Regions from separate parts of the Vibrio rarus genome, predicted to be linked through region 1. Evidence: predicted binding sites of a transcription regulator. Region 1 holds the regulator's gene; the other holds the start of a gene.
What was found. The regulator CRP, encoded in region 1, controls carbon source genes, mostly activating them, when cyclic AMP is high. The targets are predictions, from matches to a motif close to TGTGANNNNNNTCACA.

Region 1 (3,431 bases):
GGATGACCCGTTTATGACCGATGCCGTGATACCGACTTTCAAGTTAAATAAAAACATTAAGTATCTGCTTCTCGGCAACGGCGGACATGTTGGTTTTATTGGAGGAGCACTCACTCAACCTTATTTTTGGTTGGAGATGGCGTTGCCAAGCTTTTATGATAAATTTACCCGTCACATTATTACCGAGTAAGCATTCAGCATGATCGTACCTTGGAAAGAGATTGCCCCACAAACTTTAGAGACCCTGATCAAAGAGTACATCCTAAGAGAAGGCACCGACTATGGTGATGTCGAAATATCACTGCAAGACAAAATAGAACAAATTCAGCTTCAACTGCAACAAGGCACTGCGGTCATTGTTTATTCTGAATTGCATGAAAGCATTGATATAAAAGTGAGCCACAACGCAAAACTTTTATGATACTTTAACGGTTACGCTCAATTTACATACCGTTATTCCACATTCAAATACAAGACAAGGAAAGTCATGTCAGCTAAGCATCCCATAATAGCGGTTACCGGCTCCTCTGGTGCAGGTACCACCACCACCTCTGAAGCTTTCCGTAAAATGTTCAATATGATGAAAGTAAAGGCGGCTTGGATTGAAGGAGATAGCTTTCATCGTTTCACTCGTCCTGAAATGGATGTCGCCATTCGTAAAGCTAAAGACCAAGGCCGTCATATCAGTTACTTTGGACCAGAAGCAAATGACTTTCCCGCCCTTGAGAACTTCTTTAAAGAGTATGGCGAAAAAGGCGAAGGTAAAGTGCGTCGTTATTTGCATACATTTGATGAAGCGGTGCCTTATAACCAAATGCCCGGTACCTTTACTCCATGGCAAGAATTGCCAGAGGAAAGTGATGTGCTTTTCTACGAGGGTCTGCATGGTGGCGTGGTAGATAGTACATGTAATGTCGCCAAACACGTGGACCTGCTGATCGGCATGGTACCTATCGTCAACCTGGAGTGGATTCAAAAGTTTGTTCGAGACACCCGAGACAGAGGGCACTCTAGAGAAGCGGTAATGGACTCCATTGTTCGCTCTATGGATGACTATCTTAATTTCATCACCCCACAGTTCTCTCGCACCCATATTAACTTTCAACGAGTACCCACGGTAGATACTTCAAACCCACTGAACGCCAAAGGAATACCGAGCTTAGATGAAAGCTTTGTAGTCATCCGTATGCGCGGCTTTAAGAATGTCGACTTTCCCTACTTACTGGCCATGATTGATGGGTCATTTATGTCTCGTCACAATACGCTGGTTGTACCAGGCGGAAAAATGAGTTTTGCTATGGAGTTGATTATTCGCCCTATCCTGCAACAACTATTGGAGACAGGTAAAATAGGCTAATTTTCACATTATGTTAGGTTGTTGCGTAAGAGTGTGATTGAGAACACGGTTTTGATTGTAAAATCGACAGTTGATACCTAACAAAATCAAGAAATTTAACTGAAAAAAAGTTACTATTCGTACTGTTAAAATTAAAAGTAGTAGCAGCAACTACGCCCACGCCCCCTACTTATACGGGGTTGGCGGGGAACATAATTATACTCGCTGAGAGAGGAAGAAAAGAATATGGTTTTAGGTAAACCTCAAACAGATCCAACGTTAGAATGGTTTTTGTCACATTGCCACATCCACAAATACCCTTCAAAGAGCACATTGATCCACGCTGGTGAAAAAGCAGAAACGCTTTACTACATCGTAAAAGGTTCTGTTGCCGTATTGATCAAAGATGAAGAAGGGAAAGAAATGATTCTTTCTTACCTAAACCAAGGTGACTTCATCGGTGAATTGGGTCTTTTCGAAGACGATCAAGAGCGTACAGCTTGGGTTCGAGCAAAATCTCCATGTGAAGTGGCAGAAATCTCATTCAAGAAATTCCGTCAGCTTATCCAAGTTAACCCAGACATCCTAATGCGTCTTTCTTCGCAAATGGCTAACCGTCTACAAGTTACTAGCCAAAAAGTAGGTGACCTTGCATTCCTTGACGTTACAGGTCGTATTGCACAGACGCTACTAAACCTTGCTAAACAGCCAGATGCTATGACTCACCCAGACGGCATGCAAATCAAGATCACTCGTCAAGAGATCGGTCAGATTGTAGGTTGTTCTCGTGAAACTGTAGGCCGTATCTTGAAGATGCTTGAAGAGCAGAATCTTATCTCTGCACACGGTAAAACGATTGTGGTTTACGGCACTCGCTAATAAACATCTACAATTAAAGATAAAAAACCGCTGTTATTTAACAGTGGTTTTTTTTATTTTTATACTTAGACCAATCGTAATAAACTTCTAATTATTTACTTACTGTAATTGACATTAGCTTAATCGAATTACTTATTCGTACTTTCAAATATTTTATCCGCAGAAGCTTCCACAAACCCTTGATAGAGCTTCCCTTGAGACACTTCATAGCGCTTGGCAAATTCATAGAAGCCGCCAGGGATCATATGCTCTCCATCAGAGAAGGCAACATTTACCTTGTCAGCCATAGTAGATGATTGCTCTAACCGCACTTGTGGCGTGCCTTTCACTTCTCCACCCGAAGCATTAATAACAAAACCCTTCTGCTTTAAAAATGCATTCACCTCTGCGACATCTTGAAATTGGGCAAGTTGATTGACACTCACGGTAAAGTGATTCGCACCAAACCCATGGGCGGCCACCCAAGAGGCATACTCACTCTCTTTCGCCAATTGTTGATAGTCCGCAAAGCTCAAGTTCCACAACCTGCCCCCATGCAGAAAATCACTCCCCTCAAGTTGGCCGTCATCTATTTGCGACACCAATTTAGCCACTATAGTACGTAACTCACTCGAGCACTGATCTAACTGAAGCTCACTGATAAAAACCTTAGGCATGAGAGGATCTGGATGCTGATAATGCTTGGCTAACAACTTTTTAGCGGTAAACACATACTCTCCCCCCGCCTGATAGCCAAGTTCAAGTAGTGGTTTGGCCAATACCTTCAAATCAATGGGCGAACAGGCAAAAGTTCGTAATGCGATATGATCATTGATCAGCACTTTATTTTGCTTTAACAACTCATGAATCGTAACGGAAGAAGGACAAAGCCGACCATTAAAGTCATGCCACAATAGGTCAAATAGCTTTTGCACACTCATGGTAACTCCTTGTAAGGGTTAATCGAACTGAAGACCCGGAGACAAGGTCTCTGGAAAAACAGACTCAGCCCCCTGAATAGAAGCCATGGGATACGCACAGTAATCCGCCGCATAAAATGCACTAGGTCTCAGGTTTCCTGATGCACCCGGGCCACCAAATGGTGCATCACCACTGGCACCGGTTATAGGGCGGTTTCGGTTAACAATGCCGGCACGAATTTCATCAGAAAAGTATTGCCACTGTTCATCATTAGTTGAAATTAATCCTGCAGAAAGGCCATATTTAGTGTTATTCG
Region 2 (3,431 bases), 710 kb from region 1:
GCAAGTGCTTTAAGTACGCCTTTACCTAGGAAACGAGACTTGTCACCGTCACGTAGCTCAAGAGCTTCACGAGAACCAGTAGATGCGCCAGATGGAGCTGCCGCCATACCTACGAAACCGCCTTCTAGGTGTACTTCAGCTTCAACAGTTGGGTTACCACGTGAGTCGATGATTTCACGACCTAGAACTTTAACGATCTTAGACATTAATATTTCCTCTTATAATCAAAAAATGTCAATTTAAAGGGGTGTAGTAATAATTCTCCGCTCAACACCCCTGCATTCTTTTACTTTTCGAATTCACCGCGCTGATATTGACCAGCAGCTTTAACGAAACCTGCAAACAATGGATGCCCATCACGAGGTGTCGATGTAAATTCTGGGTGGAACTGAGCCGCAACAAACCATGGGTGTGCTGGGTTCTCGATAACTTCCACCAATTTTTTGTCTGCTGACAAGCCTGATACTTTAAGACCAGCTTTTTCAATCAACGGACGTAAATTGTTGTTCACTTCATAACGGTGACGATGACGCTCATGAATCTTCGCGCTACCGTAAAGCTCATACGCTTTAGTACCTTTCTCTAAGTGACACAGCTGTGAACCAAGACGCATGGTACCACCTAGGTTAGATGCTTCGGTACGTTCTTCAACTTTACCTTCGCTATCAACCCACTCGGTAATCAAGCCTACCACAGGATGAGTGGTGTCTTTGTTAAATTCTGTTGAATTCGCATCCGCTAGGTTAGCTACGTTTCGAGCAAACTCAATTAACGCTACTTGCATACCTAAACAAATACCAAGGTATGGGATGTTATTCTCACGAGCGTATTGTGCCGCGCGAATCTTACCTTCAACACCTCGATCACCAAAACCACCAGGAACAAGAATAGCATCTAGGCCAACTAGAGCTTCTTCACCCTTAGTCTCAACATGCTCAGAGTCTACATATTGAATGTGGACATTTAAGCGGTTTTTCAACCCTGCATGTTTTAATGCTTCGTTCACTGACTTATAAGCATCAGGCAGTTCAATGTATTTACCAACCATACCGATGGTGACTTCACCAATAGGGTTCGCTTCTTCATAAATTACCTGTTCCCACTCTGACAAGTTGGCTTCTGGAGCTTTAATGCCAAAACGAGTACAAACAAGATCATCAAGACCTTGAGACTTAATAAGTTGAGGTATCTTGTAGATTGAATCTACGTCTTTCATAGAGATAACCGCTTGTTCTTGTACATTACAGAACAGAGCAATTTTCTTACGCTCGTTTGCAGGAACCATACGGTCACTACGGCAAACAAGAATATCTGGTTGAATACCAATCGAAAGCAATTCTTTTACTGAATGCTGAGTTGGTTTGGTTTTCACTTCACCTGCCGCCGCTAGGTAAGGAACCAATGTTAAGTGCATGAACATAGCGCGTTCACGGCCTAATTCAACCGCTAACTGACGAATCGCTTCCATAAATGGTAAAGATTCGATATCACCAACAGTACCACCCACTTCAACAATAGCCACTTCATGGCCTTTAGAACCGGCAATGACGCGGTCTTTGATTGCGTTAGTGATGTGAGGGATAACCTGAATTGTTGCCCCTAAGTAGTCGCCTCGACGCTCTGCTGCTAAAACTTCTGAGTAAACACGTCCCGCTGTAAAGTTGTTACGCTTTGTCATCTTGGTACGAATAAATCTTTCGTAGTGACCAAGGTCAAGGTCAGTTTCAGCGCCATCTTCCGTGACAAACACTTCACCATGTTGAGTTGGACTCATCGTCCCAGGGTCAATGTTGATGTAAGGGTCAAGCTTCATCATGGTCACTTTAAGGCCACGAGCTTCTAAAATAGCAGCAAGTGATGCTGCTGCAATACCTTTACCGAGTGAGGAAACAACCCCGCCAGTAACAAAAATGTAGTTTGTCGTCATGTTTAACCTGAAATTGGTTGAATGAGGGAAATGGATAGCTTCTAGACGGGATGCAAATATACCAGAAGCTTTTTAACGCCACAACGTGAAACTTATCACATGTCTTTTTTTTATTTGTTGCTTTACGTCAACTCAACATATGGAATGTCACTTCCGCTCATCTTGTTTAACTAAATCCCAAAGTGAATCCAAGTAGTCAAGGTCACACTCATCCAATGATTTTCCTTGCTGTAACACCTTTTCTTCTACCGCTCTAAAGCGGCGTTCAAATTTATTATTAGCTTTAGCCAAAGCCACTTCTGGATTGCACTTTAAGTGCCTTACTAAATTCACTGTTGCAAACAACAGATCGCCAAGCTCATCTTCAACTTTATGTTGCTCAACATTCACTTGTAATGCTTCATCAAGTACTTCTTGTACCTCTTCATGAACCTTATCAACAACAGGTCCTAGGGTATCCCAATCAAAACCATGCTGAGCACAACGCTTTTGAATTTTATTGGCGCGACTCAATGCTGGTAATGACTTAGGTACAGAGTCTAGAATACTTTTTTCAACACTGCCTAAACGAGCTTTCTCTTTTGCTTTTTCCGCCTGCCAATTGTCGTCTATTTGTTGCTCATTAGCAAAAATGGCATCGGAAAAGACATGTGGGTGACGACGAGTGAGTTTTTCATTTAAAACGGCTACAACATCATCAAACTCGAATAATTGCTGTTCTTTGGCTATCTGCGAGTAGAACACAACTTGAAACAATAAATCCCCTAACTCTTCTTTTAGGTTATGCCAATCTTTGTTGTGAATGGCATCTACCACTTCATATGTTTCTTCAATGGTATGGGGCACTATGGTGTCAAAAGTCTGCTTTTTATCCCATGGACAGCCTGTTTCAGGGTCACGTAAGGTTGCCATTATGGAGAGTAATTGTTCAATAGAATTTGGCGATGACATACATTTCCCAATATTTTGTGTAAAAAAAAGCCCCTAATCAGGGGCCTTATTTGATTAAGTTAACCGAGGCGTTTCACTGATATTACATCTTTTATCTGTTCAATTCGAGATTGTACTCTGGAGCTAATTTCCACATTAGTTACCTGAATATCTAAATCCATAACCACCATTTGACGCTTGTAGTCCATGCGAGAGCGCATACTGGCTACTTTTAGTTTTTCGTTGGTGATTAAAGTAGTAATGTCTTTCAGCAGACCAGTACGTTCCAATGCTTCAACGCGCAAGGTCAAAATAAACGAACCGACAAATCCACTTCCCCAAACCGTATCAATAATACGTTCAGCGGCGTGCAGTCTTAATTCGTTCAACTGGTCACAATCACTGCGGTGCACAGAGATACCTCGCCCTTGAGTGATGTAACCGCTAATTTGATCACCAGGAATAGGCTGACAACAACGTGCTAGGTGAGTCATCAGGTTATCCACCCCTTCTACCACTACCGCATCTTTATGAGGTTTACTGGCAAGTGGGGCAACAGAGTCCGCGCTTTTCA

Region 2: a site for CRP is predicted at 2,012-2,027, ahead of OCU56_RS10635 (CTP synthase). Genes of this name have one in related genera too.

Annotation. Positions count from the first base shown of each region.
Region 1 is NZ_AP024900.1:204,501-207,931, reverse strand. Features, by position in the region: gene OCU56_RS00950 (hydrolase) at 1-190, shown strand, start outside; gene OCU56_RS00945 (YheU family protein) at 200-421, shown strand; gene OCU56_RS00940 (phosphoribulokinase) at 488-1,357, shown strand; gene crp (cAMP-activated global transcriptional regulator CRP) at 1,583-2,215, shown strand; gene OCU56_RS00930 (DUF1338 domain-containing protein) at 2,344-3,135, opposite strand; gene astD (succinylglutamate-semialdehyde dehydrogenase) at 3,154-3,431, opposite strand, start outside.
Region 2 is NZ_AP024900.1:2,342,472-2,345,902, forward strand. Features, by position in the region: gene eno (phosphopyruvate hydratase) at 1-206, opposite strand, end outside; gene OCU56_RS10635 (CTP synthase) at 287-1,927, opposite strand; gene mazG (nucleoside triphosphate pyrophosphohydrolase) at 2,075-2,878, opposite strand; gene relA (GTP diphosphokinase) at 2,938-3,431, opposite strand, start outside.